Regions from separate parts of the Echinicola jeungdonensis genome, predicted to be linked through region 1. Evidence: riboswitches for the same ligand, from Rfam matches in the RefSeq annotation. Region 1 holds a riboswitch; the other holds the start of a gene.

The links. Region 1 has a riboswitch for thiamine pyrophosphate ahead of thiS (sulfur carrier protein ThiS). Riboswitches for the same ligand answer to the same signal wherever they lie in the genome.
Region 2: it holds a riboswitch for thiamine pyrophosphate, as region 1 does, so the genes downstream of both, QWY93_RS06195 (TonB-dependent receptor) here and thiS (sulfur carrier protein ThiS) in region 1, are expected to answer to the same signal.

What each region holds. Positions count from the first base shown of each region.
Region 1 is NZ_JAUFQT010000002.1:698,589-707,905, forward strand. Features, by position in the region: partial or broken gene QWY93_RS19785 (HesA/MoeB/ThiF family protein) at 1-420, opposite strand, end outside; gene thiH (2-iminoacetate synthase ThiH) at 410-1,531, opposite strand; gene QWY93_RS16190 (thiazole synthase) at 1,524-2,291, opposite strand; gene thiE (thiamine phosphate synthase) at 2,272-2,925, opposite strand; gene QWY93_RS16200 (thiamine phosphate synthase) at 2,915-3,520, opposite strand; gene thiC (phosphomethylpyrimidine synthase ThiC) at 3,520-5,391, opposite strand; gene thiS (sulfur carrier protein ThiS) at 5,405-5,611, opposite strand; TPP riboswitch at 5,668-5,766, opposite strand; gene QWY93_RS16215 (tetratricopeptide repeat protein) at 6,135-7,346, opposite strand; partial or broken gene gyrA (DNA gyrase subunit A) at 7,358-9,317, opposite strand, start outside.
Region 2 is NZ_JAUFQT010000001.1:1,459,788-1,469,104, forward strand. Features, by position in the region: gene QWY93_RS06195 (TonB-dependent receptor) at 1-2,231, opposite strand, end outside; TPP riboswitch at 2,311-2,404, opposite strand; gene QWY93_RS06200 (alpha/beta hydrolase) at 2,727-3,722, opposite strand; gene QWY93_RS06205 (alpha/beta hydrolase) at 3,739-4,539, opposite strand; gene QWY93_RS06210 (RagB/SusD family nutrient uptake outer membrane protein) at 4,784-6,454, opposite strand; gene QWY93_RS06215 (SusC/RagA family TonB-linked outer membrane protein) at 6,484-9,317, opposite strand, start outside.

The DNA.
Region 1 (9,317 bases):
TTACTGCCACATCATTGATGAGGTACCGGGAATTGAAATTATCAGTGCCATCCACTACCACATCAAATTCCCTGATAATTTCTATGGCATTTTCATGATTGAGAAATTCCCTGTAAACCTTAAATTTCACTTCGGGATTTAACAATTTCATTTTTTTTCGGCAATTTCAGCTTTGCTATGACCAATATCATCCATGCTGAACAGCACCTGCCTTTGGAGATTGGAAAGTTCAACTTTATCCCCATCAACAATGCCCAAAGTTCCTATACCAGCGGCAGTAAGGTATTGGAGGACTGGACAGCCCAATCCACCTGCCCCTATTACCAATACCTTACTTTTTTCCAGTAATTCTTGTTTTTCCTTGCCAAAACCGGGCAAAGAATAATGCCTGCTATATCTTATTGATTTATTATTCTGCATATTGCAATACAGGATCCCAATCCTTCCAAACAGGTTGGTACCCACTATTTTTTAACAATTGCGCTATTTTTTCAGGACTTCTTTCATCTGAAATTTCAAATTGTTCCAGGGATTGTTTCTCCACTGCGTAACCTCCAGGATTGGTTTTTGACCCTGCACTCATAGAAGTGATGCCCAATTTAATGACGTGATTTCTAAAGTGTTCGGTTTCCCTTGTGGATAGCGACAATTCTACATCAGGGTTAAAAAGCCTATAAGCACAAATCAATTGTACCAATTCCCGGTCATTCATAGCCACCTTAGGTTCTTGCCCACCGGAATGTGGTCTTAGGCGAGGAAAAGATATGGCATATTTTGTTTTCCAATATTTCTTTTCAAGATATTCCAGGTGCATAGCTGTATAAAAACTGTCCACCCGCCAGTCTTCCAGACCAATTAGTGAACCAATACCAATTTTGTGGATGCCAGCTCTTCCCAACCTGTCAGGAGTTTCCAAACGATAATCGAAATTTGATTTCTTCCCTTTGGGATGGTATTCCTTATAAGCCTCCCTATGATAGGTTTCCTGATAAACCAAAACACTGTGAAGACCGCTTTTGATCAGCCTTTCATATTCATCCTGATCCAGGGGCTGTACTTCAATGCTGACATTGGCAAAATGTGGTTTAATGACCTGAATGGCATGATCCAAATAGTCAACCCCCACCGTTTTATTAGCCTCTCCAGTAACAAGGAGAACATGGTCAAAACCCATTGATTTGAGCACCTCGACTTCCTTCAGAATTTCTTTATCAGAAAGGGTCTTGCGGGGAAGTTTATTATTGTAGCTAAATCCACAATAGGTACAAATATTTTGACACTCATTGGAAAGGTAAAGTGGTGCAAACATCTGCATATTGTTGCCAAATCTTTGCAGGGTCAATTCCCTGCTTTGGATGGCCATTTCTTCCAGAAAAGGGGCCGCAGCTGGTGAAATCATTACCAGGAAATCATTGAGGCTTTTTTCCTTTTTTTGCAATACTGCCTTTACCTGTTCCGCACTGACTTGATGTATCTTTTGATTTAATTCCTCTGCTGGATATTTTTCTAGAAGCTCATTAAAATTATTCATAAGACAAGAATTCTGTTAATGGACTGCTGGACACCGCATGATTGCTTGCTGCTGCTGGACCACATTCAAATGCCATCCTTCCTGCTTCTACAGCCATTTTAAAGGCCTTTGCCATTTGAACCGGATCATGGGCTACGGCTATTGCAGTATTTACCAAAACAGCATCAGCACCCAGTTCCATAGCCTGGGCAGCATGGGATGGAACCCCAAGTCCAGCATCGACTACTACTGGCACATTACTTTGCTCAATGATAATTTTTAGAAAATCCAAAGTCCTTAATCCATTATTACTACCTATGGGTGCCCCCAAAGGCATTACTGCGGCTGCACCAGCTTCTTCTAATCTTTTGCAAAGCACCGGATCGGCATGAATATAAGGAAGAACCACAAAACCTGCTTTCACCAATTCCTCTGTTGCCTTTAATGTTTCAATGGGATCAGGCAACAAATATTTAGGATCTGGATGGATTTCCAATTTGACCCAATTGGTTTCCAATGCTTCTGCCGCCAACTGGGCAGCAAAAACGGCTTCCTTAGCTGTTCTTACCCCAGAAGTATTGGGCAGCAAATTCATCCTTTCATGGGAGATGTGGTTAAGCATATCATCGGCTTCATCCTGAACATCTACCCTTCTCAAGGCAACAGTTACCAATTCGGATTCTGAAACTTCCAAGGCTTCTTTCATAGAAGAATAATTGGGGAATTTTCCTGTTCCCGTAAAAAGCCTTGAATTAAATTTTTTATTGGCTATACTCAACATATGCAAATTTATTTTTTATTTGTTGGATAGTGTCTTGGTTATGAGAGGATTGATAAATCAACCCAGATACTGCAACCCCATGGAGTCCGGTTTTTTTAAGGTCATCCATATCCTCCAATCTAATTCCACCAATTCCAATTACAGGAAGGTCAATGCCTTGGTTGGTGCATTTTTCAATAATTTCCCTGTAACCTTCCAAACCCAAAACAGGGCTCAGTTTTTCCTTGGTTGCGGTAAATCTAAGTGGACCCAAACCAATATAATCGACAAAAGGTGCTGCAGCTTCAATATCCTCAAATGTATTAGCTGTAGCTCCTATTTTAAGCTTATTGCCATATCGTTTTTTTATTTCAACCACAGCTTCATCCTCTTTCCCAACATGAACCCCATAAGCACCTACATAATTAGCAATTTCTGGATAGTCATTAATAATAAGCTTGGCATTAAAGTGATCGCAGATTTTTTTCGCCTGCATCCCAGTTGACAAGACCAGGTCTTTAGGGTAATTTTTCATCCTAAGCTGTACCCATTCAACCCCATTTTGACAAGCATTGGAAATATCCTTTAGATAATCATCCTGGTGATCTAGGTTCGGAGTTATATAATGTAGGACACTGATTTGTCTATACTTCATTTTGGATGTAGTTAATAAATTCCCGAAAAGTATTAACCCTTTCATTTTTAGTCTTTAATTTCCAAATTGCCCCCAAAACGGCAATTCCATCAAAACCCATTTCATTTACCATAGCTACCTTTTGAGGAATAATCCCCCCCAAGGCAATTAGTGAAAAGGGAATTTTAGCTTTATTTTTCCGGATCCATAATTTTAAATCCAACGGATTAAAATTTTGGTGATAGCCGTTTTTGGAAATGCTATCAAACACGGGACTTAAAAAAGCATAATCCAATCCCTGATAGGGCGTTTCCATTAAATTGCCCAGGTGATGAAATGATTTACTGGATATTTTTCCAGGGCTAGTAATCACCTTCTGATTACTTTTGAAGTGATTCCCTCCCAATTTCATGGAAAAGGTTAACTGATGGTATTGGTGCAGTGAAATTTTCGGGTAATGAATTTCGGGAATTTGGAACAATAATTTTTCCACTTGATTGATCGTCCAATCTGGTTTCCGAATATGAAGCCTATAAACCCCCTGGTCCAATAAATGGACCAGGGTGGATATTTCATCATTAGGTTGATCTGGATCGGTGATCAGGATCAATTTCATTATTGGTCAAGGTAAATCTCCCCTCCTTTATTATTGAATTCATCAGCTTTTTCCTCCATTCCCTTTTCAATGGCATCCACATCATTAAGACCATTTTCATCAGCATAGTCCCTCACATCTTGAGTAATCTTCATGGAACAGAAGTTAGGTCCACACATGCTGCAGAAATGGGCAATTTTGGCACCGTCTGCAGGTAAGGTAGCATCATGGAATGATCTGGCCGTATCAGGATCCAAGGAAAGGTTGAACTGGTCTTCCCATCGGAATTCAAATCTTGCTTTACTCAATGCATCATCCCTGTATTGGGCACCTGGGTGACCTTTGGCCAAGTCAGCTGCATGAGCTGCAATCTTGTAAGTGATTACACCATCTTTAACATCTTTTTTCTCTGGAAGCCCTAAGTGTTCTTTAGGGGTTACATAACACAACATCGCACAACCATACCATCCGATCATGGCAGCACCAATACCCGAGGTGATATGATCATATCCTGGCGCAATATCCGTGGTCAATGGGCCAAGCGTATAGAATGGTGCTTCGCCACACTCAACCAATTGTTTGTCCATATTTTCTTTGATCAATTGCATTGGAACATGGCCAGGACCTTCGATGATGGTTTGAACATCATGTTTCCATGCTACTTTGGTCAATTCCCCTAAGGTTTCCAATTCAGCAAATTGGGCTGGGTCATTGGCATCTGCCAGGGAGCCAGGGCGAAGACCATCCCCTAGGGAAAAGGTAACATTATAGGCCTTCATGATTTCACAAATCTCCTCAAAATGGGTATAAAGGAAATTTTCTTTGTGGTGGGACAGGCACCATTTTGCCATGATGGAACCACCACGGGAAACAATACCAGTAACCCTTTTTGCAGTCATAGGAACATAACGAAGCAATACACCTGCATGGATGGTAAAGTAATCCACACCTTGTTCTGCTTGCTCGATTAATGTATCCCTGAATAGCTCCCATGTTAGGTCTTCTGCCTTACCATTCACTTTTTCTAAGGCCTGATAAATAGGCACAGTTCCAATTGGAACCGGAGAATTCCTAAGAATCCATTCCCTGGTTTCGTGGATATTTTTACCGGTGGAAAGGTCCATAATGGTATCAGCACCCCATCGGCATGCCCATACCGCTTTTTCTACCTCCTCTTCAATACTGGATCCAATGGCAGAATTACCAATATTCGCATTGATTTTTACCAGAAAGTTTCTCCCGATAATCATGGGTTCTGCTTCTGGGTGGTTGATATTAGCTGGAATAACCGCACGACCCTTTGCTATCTCATCCCTTACAAACTCAGGGGTAATAAAAGATTTTGGAGTATTGGCTCCATAATTTTGCCCAGGATGTTGTTTGACGGAATGGTTAATTTCCTCAATTTTTTGATTTTCCCGAATGGCAATATATTCCATTTCCGGAGTAATGATGCCCTTTTTTGCATAATGCAATTGGCTTACATTTTTACCTTCTTTGGCTTTGAAAGGCGGCTTGATCAGGTCAAATCGGAATTTATCCAAGGAAGGGTTATCCAACCTTCTTTGGCCATATTCAGAAGATAATTTTTCCAATTTTTCAACATCTCCTGAATCTAAAATCCATTGTTCCCGAAGTCTGGGAAGACCTTTTTTTACATCAATTTTCACATCAGGATCTGTATAGGGACCACTAGTGTCATATACAGTTACCGGAGCATTTTTTTCCACTGTCTCATGCCTGTCAAGGTGCGAAACAGTATCATGCAGGGAAATTTCCCTCATGGCAACCTTGATAGGGTGGATTTTGCCGGATACGAAAACTTTTTTGGAATTGGGGAATGGGTCGGTGGTGATGATATCACCGATTTTCTTTTCATTAAGTTCCTTCATAATTTTTTTTTGATTATCCTCCTTGAGTTGCTTTAATGATCAAAACTTCATCATTCTCATTAAGTTGGAAATCACTCCATTGGATTTTGGGAACCACTTGTTGGTTAACGGCAATAGCGATGCCCCTTTGGTCCTTAATTTGGTTGGAAACCAACATTTCACTAAGAGTAAGGGCTTCAGCCGATTGATTACAAGGTTCCCCATTCAGGAGAAACTTCATAAGAAATCTGTTTTTGGATTAAAATAAAAAACTTCAGGAATGAAAATAATCTGTCGGAAGGACGGCTCACTTTTCCCTTCGCCCGCATTACCGGGATCAGGTTCCAAGGGTATGTCTCAGCTCCGAAAGATATCGGAACACCCCTAAAGTTTTGTTTAACAACCACAAAGGTATAAGGATATAGGAATATCAAAAATCAAATTTAAATTTTATTGAAAAATTAAGAATTGATTATGGAGATTGGGGTTTTACGGGAATAATTACATTAGGCCCCTTTAGACCCCAAAAGAATATTAGAGGTGTTTTTTCACCCAATCAATGGCCTTAAAAATGAGGAGGGATTTAAATTAACCTGCGCAGACCATAATTATTAAATACAAGTGATTGATTTTTGAACTTTAATCTGTTATCCTTTTTTTGATTATTATACAAATTTGATTCTCCAAAATACATCAAAAGGACTGAAACAAAAAAAGGGTTGCTGATCAACAGCAACCCTTTTTTAATATTATTGGGATTTATATTATCCTTCCATCCAGTTAGGCCCAATAAGTTCTTGCAGCTTTTTGTCGTATTCGGCTGCTTTATCCTCATTTTTTAAACGGGTATGGATTTGATAAAGGATCTGCAAAACTTCTGTATTGTCCGGTTTTTGCTCAATAGCTTTGGTGAAATAAGGGATAGCTTTTTTGTAAAGCTCATCAGCCTTTGCTAACATTTCATCAGACTTGGCTTCCCATTCATCATCAGGCAGGTTATTCACCTCATTGATGATATCCCTGGCCATATCGATATACAAAGCTCCGGCATAGTAATTTCCTTCATAAAAATCAGGGTCAGTTTCTACAGCTTTAACATATTCCTGCAGGGCACCCTCCAAATCTCCAGATTGCTCTTTCAAGTATCCATATCTCAATCTTATGGCAGCATCATCCGGATTTTTTTCCAGTGATTCCTTGATGGAAGCCATGGCTTCATCTGTTTTTTCCAATTGAAGCAACAATTGAATCTCATATTCAGAAAGACCTTTATCTGAAGGATATTCTTTCCTTGCTTCTTTAACTAGTCGATAAGCTTCTTCTGGATTTTCATCATGACTAGTAGCTATTTGGATAAGGAAATAATAAGCATTTAACTTATTATATTCCGGATCATCCAATAACCAGGTCAAATATTTTTTGGCTGCATCATATTTTTCTATTGAGTTGGCAGTATAACCTGCATTAAAAACAATCGAAGTATCTGCAGGATCAATATCGGCTGCTAAACTAAAGAATTCATGAGCCAATTCCAGGTCATCTTTCTCATAGCGGCTAATTCCTTTATTAACGGAGGAGGTTTTTAATTTATAAACCCCTTGCCCTTGTAGGTTTTCAGGCAAGCCTGGGGTGTAGTCCTGATAAATTTCTTTTCCTACTTTACTGGTAGAATCCATACCTTCCATCTCCATAGCTTTAGAAAAGGAATCGAAAGCATTCCGGCCAGTTTCTACCGTAGAAATGGTATTGGTTGAATCCAAAGCAAACTGGCTGGTAAGGATTTTACCTTTGATCATATAAGTCTCAGATTCCTTTCCAGTTTCAGGATCTTTAATAGCTCCTTCAATATCAGTTAGGGCCTCTTTTAAATCCCCTTTTCTCAAATTTCTTTCAGCGTGTCTTACTGCTTTCTTTTGTCCGAAGGAAATGGTGGTAGCAATTCCGACCAGCGCTAAAGATAAAATTAACTTTCTCATTTTTCGTTTGTTTATTCCTCTTTTGGTTTATCAGGTTGTTCGTTAGTGTCGTCTGTATTGTTTGAGGTGTCTGTACTTTCTTCAGAATCAGTTAAAGCTTCAGGATCGATTTCTTCAATTTCCTCTACTTGTTCAATTTTTTCTATAGAAGAGATCTCGTCATTTTCATTGAGTTTGATTAACCTAACACCTTGGGTGGCACGTCCCATTATCCTAAGACCTGCAACTGGGGTTCGGATGATTATACCCGATTTATTGATTATCAATAAATCATCACTATCTACTACTTCTTTTATGGCAACTAAATCCCCTGTTTTTTCGGTGACATTCATTGCTTTCACCCCTTTACCACCTCTATTGGTGATTCTGTATTCATCTACTGAAGACCTTTTTCCGTACCCTTTTTCCGAAACGACCAATAAGGTTGCATCATCCCTAACAACACAAATCATGCCAACAACATAATCTTTTTCACCAGCTAGGGTGATGGCTTTAACACCAGTAGCCGTTCTTCCCATAGGCCTTACCGCGGACTCATGGAAATGGATAGCCCTACCCGACTTAGCCGCAATAATGATATGGGAATCTCCATGGGTAAGTTCAACATTAAGCAGTTGGTCTTCTTCCCGGATATTGAGAGCTATAATTCCATTTGACCTTGGTCTTGAATATTGTTCCAGGGCGGTTTTTTTGATCACACCTTGTTTGGTGACCATAACCAAAAAGTTGTTGTTGATATAATCTTCATCAGATAGGTCCTTGACCTGAATGATCGACCGCATTTTGTCATCACTTTCAATATTGATTAAGTTTTGGATAGGCCTTCCTTTGGAGATTTTGCTCCCTTCTGGAATAGCATAAGCCTTTAGCCAGAATAGCTTCCCTTTATCTGTAAAGATTAATAAATAATTATGAGTGGAGGCACTAAAGATATATTCTGTGAAATCATCATCTTTTGTACTAACTCCCCGAGAACCAACCCCCCCCTACTTTGGGTTCGGTATTCTTTTAGAGCGGTCCTCTTTACATAACCCTGATGGGAAACGGTGATGATGACTTCCTCATTTGGAATCATATCTTCATAGCTGAAATCCTCAGCATTATGCTCAATAATGGTCCTTCGTCCATCGGCATAACGGTCTTTAATTTCCGCCAATTCCTCCTTGATGATTTCCATTCGCCTATCTTTATCGGCCAAAATTTCTTTCAGCTCTTCAATAAGCTTCATCAATTCATCATATTCCTTTTGGATTTTTTCCCTCTCCATTCCAGTAAGGCGTTGTAGCCTCATATCCAAAATGGCCCTGGCTTGAATTTCAGTCAACTCAAACTTTTCCATCAAACCTGTACGGGCAGTTTCGGGATCCCTGGAATTTCTAATCAGGTCAATAACTTCATCCAGATGATCCAAAGCCACCAGGTACCCTTCCAATATATGAGCCCTCTTTTCGGCTTCTTGCAATTCAAACTGGGTTCTCCTGGTCACCACTTCATGTCTATGGTTGACATAGTGCACGATCAGGTCCTTAAGATTGAGGGTATGTGGCCTTCCTTTTACCAGTGCCACATTATTTATACTGAAAGAGGTCTGAAGTTGGGTTTGTTTATATAAATTATTGAGGATAACATTGGGAACCGCATCCCTTTTCAATTCATAAACTATGCGCATTCCATGCCTGTCCGATTCATCTCTTATGGCAGAAATACCTTCCAATTTCTTTTCCTGGATCAATTGAGCAGTTTTCTCAATCATGCTAGCTTTATTGACCAGGTAAGGAATCTCGTTGATCACGATCATTTCTTTTCCGGAACTCTTGGTTTCAACAGTGGCTTTACCACGCATGATTACCCTTCCCCTTCCGGATTCAAAGGCGGATTTGACTCCATTATAACCATAAATGATCCCTCCAGTAGGAAAATCTGGTGCAACTATATGTTGCATAAGCTCTTCAATGGAGATTTCATTATTAT
Region 2 (9,317 bases), on a different contig from region 1:
ACATTAAATTCCAGGGCTTTGACAAACCTGGGCCTAAGAGTATAACTCAACCTTAGGTCATTAGTAATATAGGCATCCAATTTCCTGTTTTCGTTTTCTGTGTTGTCCAGGTATTGGTCACCCACATATTTATTGAGCAAACTGATTTCCAAATTGTCCACCGGTTTAAAATCAATAGTGGCAGACCCTACTATACTTGGAGAAAAAGCAATTTCCGTATCTGTGTATGTAAAGGATTCCTGCTGAAATTCTTCAGCTGCATAATCATCCACATACTCGGTAAATTCGTCAATTTTATTTCTACTGAAGGCAATATTACCTCCTAAGGTCCAAGCAGGGGAAAGGCGTACAGCTCCATTTAATTCCACACCAGCACGATAAGAGCTTTCCACATTTTCCCTGATATAAGCCCCTACATCATTGATCTGGCCGGTAAGGATCAGCTGGTCCTTGTATCCCATATAGTAGAAATTGGCATTATAGCTATAATTTCCTTTTTGGGCCCTAATACCAGCCTCCACATTGTTAAGTCTCTCCGGACGGGGGATTTCAGTAATGGGGTTATCCGTAAAATCACTTCTTACAGGTTCGCGATTGGCAACGGCATAAGAAGCATACCAGGTTTCACCCTCTCCGGTTTCATAACTTAGACCTACTTTGGGGTTGAAGAAATCATAACTTTCTTCTCCATCCAAAACTCTCCTGTCATCATTGATCCCTTCAAAGGTGTAATCAATCTGACGGAATTGAAGGTCACCAAACAGATAAAGTCTTTCCTTAACTTCATAAGTTGCTTTCAGATAAATATTGCGGTCATCTTTTACTGCATTATTATCATAATACCTGTCTCGGATATCGGTATCTCCGGCAATCCTGGCCCAGATAATTTCACCATAATGATCCCCGTCGTAGCGGTTGGCACCACCGCCAAGGATCAAATCCCAAAGCCCATCATCTGAAACATAGTTAAAGGAAAAGACACCTCCATAGAAGTCATTATCAAGCCATCTTCTCCTGATAATATCCGTGCTCTCGATGGTCTCTCCACCAATCACAACCGGGTCAAGCCCATAACTGGAAAAGTCATCATCCTCACGGTATTGCTCATAATAGCCCCTTCCATAGGTATAGTGCAGGGCTGCATTGGCTTTCCAATTATCTCCATATTTCCCGGTATAAATGAATTGATAATGATCCTGCTGGTAATTATCAGTTTCATTTTCATAGGTATAATAATTGTCTGTCCTGTCATTTTCCAGTTTGGATTCAGGAAGTCCCCACCAGGATTGATAGGTTTGCTCGTTTCCGGAAAATACATTGACTTTAAAAACATGGTCATCGCCATAATAACCACCTGACAAATAATAACTTTTCAGGTCAGAAAAAGCCCTATCGACATAGCCATCAGAGGTGATTTTTGACAGGCGGGCATCCACCGTCCACCTGTTGTTGAGGAGGCCAGTTCCTGCTTGGACGGTATGCTTCCAGGAATTGAAGGAGCCAAAGGAATTGGCTACCTCTCCATAAGCTTCTTCTTTTTTTGTATCTGTCTGAATGTTCATGCTGGCCCCAAAAGTGGCGGCTCCATTGGTGGAAGTCCCCACCCCCCTTTGGATCTGAATATTGTCAACAGAACTGGCAAAATCCGGCATATTTACCCAGAAAACACCATGGGATTCCGCATCATTGAGGGGAATTCCATTTACCGTTACATTGATTCGGGTCTGGTCAGATCCCCGGATACGAAGGCCGGTATAACCAATTCCTGCTCCTGCATCAGAGTGGGTGACTACTGAAGGTGTATATTTTAAAAGGATGGGCAAATCCTGCCCCAAGTTATTTTTATCCAACTCTTCATTAGTTATGACCTGAAAGGTGGTGGGAGTCGTTTCTGAAGCCCTGGTAGCAGAAACAATAAACTCCTCTGTCAATAGTGTGCTGGGTGCCAAATGGATTTCCACATCTTCAATCGGAACCTCTATTTCCGTCCTAATGGTTTGATAACCGATATAAGACACTTTTAATTGATAAGTTCCACTTGGCACATTCCGGATGTGAAAATCCCCCTGCAGATCAGAAGTACTTCCCCTTCCGGTGCCTTCCAGGATGACATTGGCTCCTATCAACTCTTCTCCAGTTTCCGCATCAATGATGCTTCCACTCACGTTGTTTTGGGCAAATGCGCCAATGGCCACCAATGAAAATATGGCGGTCAATAATAAGCTTTTCATAATAACAATGATTTTTTTGGTTAAACAAGAAGAAATCAAAAGGGGCGATTCCTCCATTATTTGTTTACCCTTTTTCCATAGAAAATGGAATTTTCCCTTCGCCGGCACTACCCGGATCAGGTGATATGGGTATGATCTCAGCCCGTGGTATTCAGGCACCCCTTGTAATCGATCGTTTCTAATGCAAAGTTAGAAGGAATAATTTAGAATGTAAAAAGCAATTTTAACAGCTTAACCCTCCATTAATGTGATGGACACATATGATCTTCAATTTTTTTAATTCATAGAAGGAATTTCTGAGTTATTCGGGAATTAAGTTATTGAGTATCGCTTCTCATCAAGCTATTCAAGAATTTTAAAGCCTCGAAGAGCTCTCCTTCTCCTCCTCAAGAGTCCGGATTTTCCAATAACTAAATAACCCATTAACCAATTTCTACAAATACCTTCCCCGTAAATTCAATAAGCTAGAAACCAAATCCTAAAAAAGTTAAAATTCTAGTTACTATTGTCTTCAGCAAATACCTTTTTCAAAAAGCCATCCATATATCCAACTGTCGTATCCACCCAGGGCTCAAAAAGCCAAAAAGGATGCATTTTTACATCAAATTCATATACCTCATGGTAAATGCCATAATCTTCCAGCATTTCCACCATTTCTGCCTGACCTGCATGAAAACGGGGAAAACCGCTGTTAACAAATAAGGTAGGCACAGAATTTTCATCCACCCAATACCCTGGAGATGCTTCTTTCCAGATTGCTGGCACTTGAGTAAAGGTTCCGCCCAACCAAAATGCATCCGGGGAATCAGGACTTCTTGGGCTTTTCAAAGACAATGGAGCCAAAAAGTTAATTGCGCCATCAATATCCATAATGGCTTGCACTTCACTTGAATATTCCTCCCAGCCCTGCTTGCCTTCCATTTTATCCACATTATTGGTCAACCCTACTAAAGATGCCAATTGGCCTCCAGCAGAACAACCAGAAATTGCTATTCTGTCCGGATTAATTCCATACTGGTCAGCATGAGCTCTGGTCCAGCGAATTGCAGACTTGATATTATGGACAGCAGCTGGATATTTGGCTTCCAGGGAAAGTTGGTATTCCACACAAATGGTAACAAAGCCTTTTTTGGCCAACTTTTTGGCCATGGGTACCTGCAGGGATTTGTCCCCCGACCTCCATCCTCCACCATGGATTAGGAGAATAACTGGAAGATTTTGGGAGGACTCCGGGTAAAAAATATCTAAATGAAGCGGCCTATCTCCATAAGGGGTATCTTTTAGAACAGTATAAACCACATCCCTATCTTCTCGTACTCCTTCAGGAAGTTCATCCTTCGCCAGTTTTGCCTGTGGAAAATCTCCTTTTATTTTCTCCCAAACTGCCTGGGCATTATAGGAGGTATCTCTGGGAATGGTCTTTTGTTGGGACCAGCCATTGGTGCAGCAAAGGGAGATAAAAAGGGCAGTTAAAAGTAAGTTCAGTTTCATTAGGGGTAAAATCCATTTAGTGAAATAAATTCATTTCATCCATCCAAGTCTCACAGATGGCTGTCCATTGGTTGGCAGATCCGGGATTATTTCTAAGGGCAATGCTATGACCACCTTGTGGAAATATATGAAGACTGGCATTGACACCTTTTTCTTTTAGGGCAATATAATATAGGATACTATTCATGGAGCTTACAACGGGATCATTATCAGCATGAACAATAAAAGCTGGTGGTGTATTTTCTTTTACCTGTTTTTCACTGGAAAACTTACTGACCAATTCCTCACTAGGGTTTTCGCCCAATAAGGCCTCCCGGCTGCCCTCATGGAAATGTTCTATCATACTTACCACAGGTGAAACCAATATTTGGAAATTGGGCAAAAACCCCTGAGCATCCAAAGAATCGCCAATTCCAGCATAATCATTTTCCAGGGTACTTAAGGTTGTCGCCACATTTCCCCCAGCAGAACTTCCATAAACCCCAACTTTTTGAGGGTCAATTCCCCAATCCTTTGCCCTAGCCCTAATAATTTTCATGGCCCTTTGCGCATCCTGAAGGGAACCATAGGCAGGCTTGATCAAATCCGGGGAGGTGGGCAGTCTATGTATCAGCACAAATGCATTTACTCCTATGGTATTGAACCATTTGGCAATTTGTAAACCAGCGATGTTATAGGTTAACTTTTGGTAACCTCCCGGAGGGCAAATCAAAACTGCACTTCCCGTATTTTCTTCATTTGAAGTGAAAAAAGCATATAGCCCAGGTTGGTCCACCTGGGTTATCCTCTCCCTTTCCTCAACCCGTTTCAATTTCAAACCCTTGGAGTTAGGCATTTTGCCTTTTGGCCAAATTGGGATATAATCCTGGGAATAAGACGGACCAGCTATCAAAAAAAGTAAAAAATAAAACGGTAAGGCTTTCAAATTTTTTAGATCCATAATTGAACTTAAAGTTAGGTTAAAATTATAAGTCCAAAATTTAAAAAGAAAGAGCTGCAGAAACAGCTCTTTCAAAAATTAAACTAAAGGAATTAGTGGTTTATAGGTTTAATTTAAATGATTAATTATAGTGATCGTTTTGCTGGAATTCTTCTTTATTTTGGACCACATCCAATTCTACCTGAGGAATTGGCCTAACCAAATGATAAGGTTCAACATTGGCTGCAGCAGCTACATTGTACTTATCCAATCGCTCAATTAACTTTCCGGTCCTCTTCAGGTCAAACCACCTGAGCTGTTCACCCACAAACTCCCGGGCTCTTTCGTCCAAAATAAAGTCAATATTCACCTGATCAGCTGTAATTCGCATAGCTGCTTCTTCACCTGGGTAAGCGGCACGCTCACGGACCACATTGATATAATCTGCGCCAGCCTGATTATTTCCCAGCTTCATGCTAGCTTCCGCTGCAATCATGTACATTTCGGCTAGTCTGAAAACGATAGCATCCCGCTTACTTTCTATCACCCCTTCTGCTGAACGGGTATCATCATTAAATTTTTTCATGTGGTAGTACATGGTCTTGTCACCACCCAAGGTTCCATCCGCATTGTAGATATCATTCAAATCCAGGATTTCATAGGACTTGGAAGCTTTATACTCAGGGTCCAAAACTTTATTGGCCACATACAAGACAGTATCTCCCAACTGCATTCCTTCCGGAAGGTTGCCTTCATCATTTGCCAGCCAAGTATCCCTGAATGTACCTTCATATCTGGCGTCAATTTCATCGTTATAAAGTTCAATCAGATATCTTGAAGGGGCAAGTTGATTAAGAGGACGGTCATATTCCAAAGAAAACCTAAGCCCAGGCCTTGCATTATAATAATATGGGGTAAAGTAAAGGTGTCCATGATGCCCCCCTTCCCATAACCACATATATCCAAGTGCATCACCTCTGGGAACATCATTTAGGTTATTATCTGCCGCATAATTTACAAACCAGATAGCCTCAGGATTTAAATTGGCATCGGAGTTTTCCATGTTCCACATGGTGGTGTAATCTTCATTTAACTCAAAGTCGTAATCATTGATTAACTTTTCGGCCATATTCAAAGCCTCCTGGTTCATACCTCTTGTCAAATAAATCCTTGCCAGAAATGCCTCCACAGCTGGTTGAATCACCCTTCCACCCCCTGGGGTCACCTGGCCTTCCAAGTTGGTCAATGCAACTTCAAGGTCACTGAAAATCAAGTCATACACATCATTTACAGGTGCACGGGTAGCTTCCAATTCTGGGGAAGAGGTTTCCTGAGTCCTAATGGGAACTGGCCCAAAAGTCTCTACAAGATGATAGTAATAAAATGCTCTAAGGAAATGAACCTCACCCAATCGAAGCGTTTTGGTTGACTCACTTAATGGGGAACCAGGAATCCTTTCAATGGCAGCATTACAAGAATTGATACCCTTATAAGTTGCGCTCCAAATGTGTTCAATTGGTTTTTCAGATCCTTGCAAATTGGAGTTGTAAGTATGAAATCCAATGTATCCGGTACCCCAACCTGCCATTAAAAATTGGTCAGTGCCGGCTTCGGACAGCAAATAACCGGAAAACTTTCCGTACCATTTACGAGTAACCGTATAGCTGGCATTAACGAGACTTTCAATCCCTTCCTCCGTGCTATAAAGTGCATCTGCTGTTGTGGTACTGATAGACTCTTCTTCCAGAAAACTTTCGCAAGAAACGGATAGAAGAACTGTTATTGATAATATGAATAATTTTAAAGTTTTCATGCCTATACATTTTTGGTTTGACATTCCTGTTAAAATTGGATATTCAATCCAAATACAAGTTGTTTAGTAAGTGGGAAGGTAGCCGAACCCCCTCTCTCTGGATCGTAATCCTTCAACTTTGAAAAGGTGAAGAAATTTTTGGCCGTAGTATATACTGATACCCTATCAGTATGTAAGAAATCCGTGGCCACCTTAGGCAAGTTATAAGCGAGCCTAACTTCTTTAATTTTAAGGAATGAACCATCTATATAGCCAAGTGTCGAGATGTATTGGTCATTACCCAAAACAGGCCTTGGATAGGCATTGGTTGGGTTTTCTGGGGTCCAATAGTCCACATAAGGAGTATTTTGGATACCTCCGGTATAATACATCTTTCTAAATTCATGATCGATCATCTGCCCTACCCTGGCATAAACCAACACTGACATGGAGAAATTTTTATAAGAGAAATTGTTGGTCATACCTGCAGTCCACTTTGGAGATGCCTGACCCAAAATTACGCGGTCATCTGCAGCGGAAATATTTCCATCATTGTTTTGATCTTTTACCTTGATTTCTCCAGGTTGCTTATCAAAAGTTTCTGCAACATCTGCTTCATCAGATTGCCAGATACCAACTTTTTCGTAATCATAAAATACATTAAGTGGCTCACCCACAAACCAGGCATTAGACACGTCATCTCCACCGGCACTGAGTTCCAGGATTTTTTCCTTAACCGAAGAAAAGTTCATGCTAGTACTCCAGCTGAAATCATTGGTATTTATATTTCTGGTGGTAATCTGAAGGTCAATACCCTTTGTTTCTGTTTTACCAATATTGGCAATAATGGAGTTATAACCTGTCAAAGCAGGCAATATACTTTGCATCAGCAAATCACTGGTTTCAGTTTGATAAACATCAACGGAACCATAAATCCTGTCATTCAAAAAGCCGAAATCCAAACCTAAGTTTTTGGTAGCGGTAGTTTCCCAGCCAAGGTCCTTATTAGGAATCATGGTAGGCATATAACCAAAGGCAGGATTTTCATTGAAGGCAAAATTCAATTTGCTTACTCCTCCTTGTGTCTGGTAAGGAGCAATGGCACTGTTACCGGAAACACCATAACTTACCCTGGTTTTCAAATCAGACAACCAGGATACATTTTGCATAAATGGCTCCTCTTTTAACCTCCAGGCCAAGGCAACAGAAGGGAAGTAGGCCCATTTTTTACCATCAGCCAATACTGAAGACCCATCTGCCCTCAAAGAAGCGGTTAATAAGTATTTTTCCAAAAACTTATAATTCACCCGGCCAAAGAAGGAAGCCAGTTGGCTTTCGGTTAGATTACTAAAAGTCCTAATGTTATCAGTATTGGTATTCAGGTTATAGAATAAGGAAGATTCAAAAGCCTGATTTCTACCTTCACCGGATAGGTTGGTGGTACGGTAATTCAAAATACTGTTACCTACCATCATATCCAGGCTGTGATCACCTAACCCCAATTTGTAGTTCAGTACATTTTCCCAGGTTAGGTTTCTATTTAAAGTATTCGCAAGAGAGGACTTGGAAAAACCATTATTATTAATTGACCAAGTAGATTTGGAACCTTCAAAAACACCTTGTTGGCTATTTTGGATATCCATTCCAATGTTTGACCTTAGATTAAGGTTGTCAATGATTTTCCAATCTACATTACCCACCAAAAACACCCTGTTACTTTTGGTATTATTGTAATAGTTTTCTTTTTGCTCATCAAATAATGGATTCAAATTAAGGTTACCTGGAAAAGGCATCTCCTTTAAAGTTCCATCTTCATTATATGGTTGTCCAGTGGGAAGCAACTTGATAAGGTTCCAAAAACTGGTGTTTCTGGTATCCCGGTCTGAAACATTAAAGTTAAGGGCTGCACCCACTTTTAAATTATCCAGAATCTTATGGTCAAAATTGATTCGTTGAACGAAACGCTTTAACTGGTCATTTTTTACCAATCCGGTCTCTTTGAAATATTCAGAAGATAACCTAAAGGAGGATTTTTCATTACCCCCGGAAATGGCCAGGTGGTGACTCTGGATTTTGCCATCATGAAGCATTAATGCAGGCCAATCGGTATCAATACCCTGTTGGATGTTGGCATAGTTGGATCCAAAAATGGTCTCATCATCTTCTGGGCCAGACCATTCCCCTGCAGCTTCAAAAGCCTCCCGGGTCATTTCAACATACTGTTCGGTATTGGCAAACTTCCTATAATCTGTAAGGGCATTCACCCCATAATAATTATTCAGCTCAACCTTAGTCTTACCTTTTGCACCATCCTTGGTGGTGATAATGATAACCCCATTGGCCCCTCGGGATCCATAAATTGCTGTAGAAGAGGCATCTTTTAAGACCTCTACAGATTTGATATCGTTGGGATTGATATCGATATAGGAACCATACTGGATTCCATCCACCAAAATAAGCGGGGCATTTGAAGCATTCAAAGACCTGTTTCCCCTAACTGTAAAGTTCAAACCTGCTCCCGCCTGACCACTGCTTCTGGTGATGTCAAGCCCGGAAACACGGCCTTGCAAAGTTTCCAAAGCATTAGTTGCGGGGATATTCACCAAATTGTCCGCATCAAGGGAAACCACAGAACCTGTAAGGTCGCTCTTTTTCATGGTTCCATAACCTACCACGACTACCTCTTCCAGGGCTTGCAGATCTTCCTTTAATACAATATCGATTTTAGATTGATTGGCAACGGTAACCTCTTGAGATACAAACCCCACAAAACTATAGGTCAGAACATCCCCTTGTTCCACATTGATCTGGTAATTACCGTCAATATCTGTAACCGTACCTCTGGTTCCACCTTTGACACGGACAGTTACCCCAGGAATGGGCA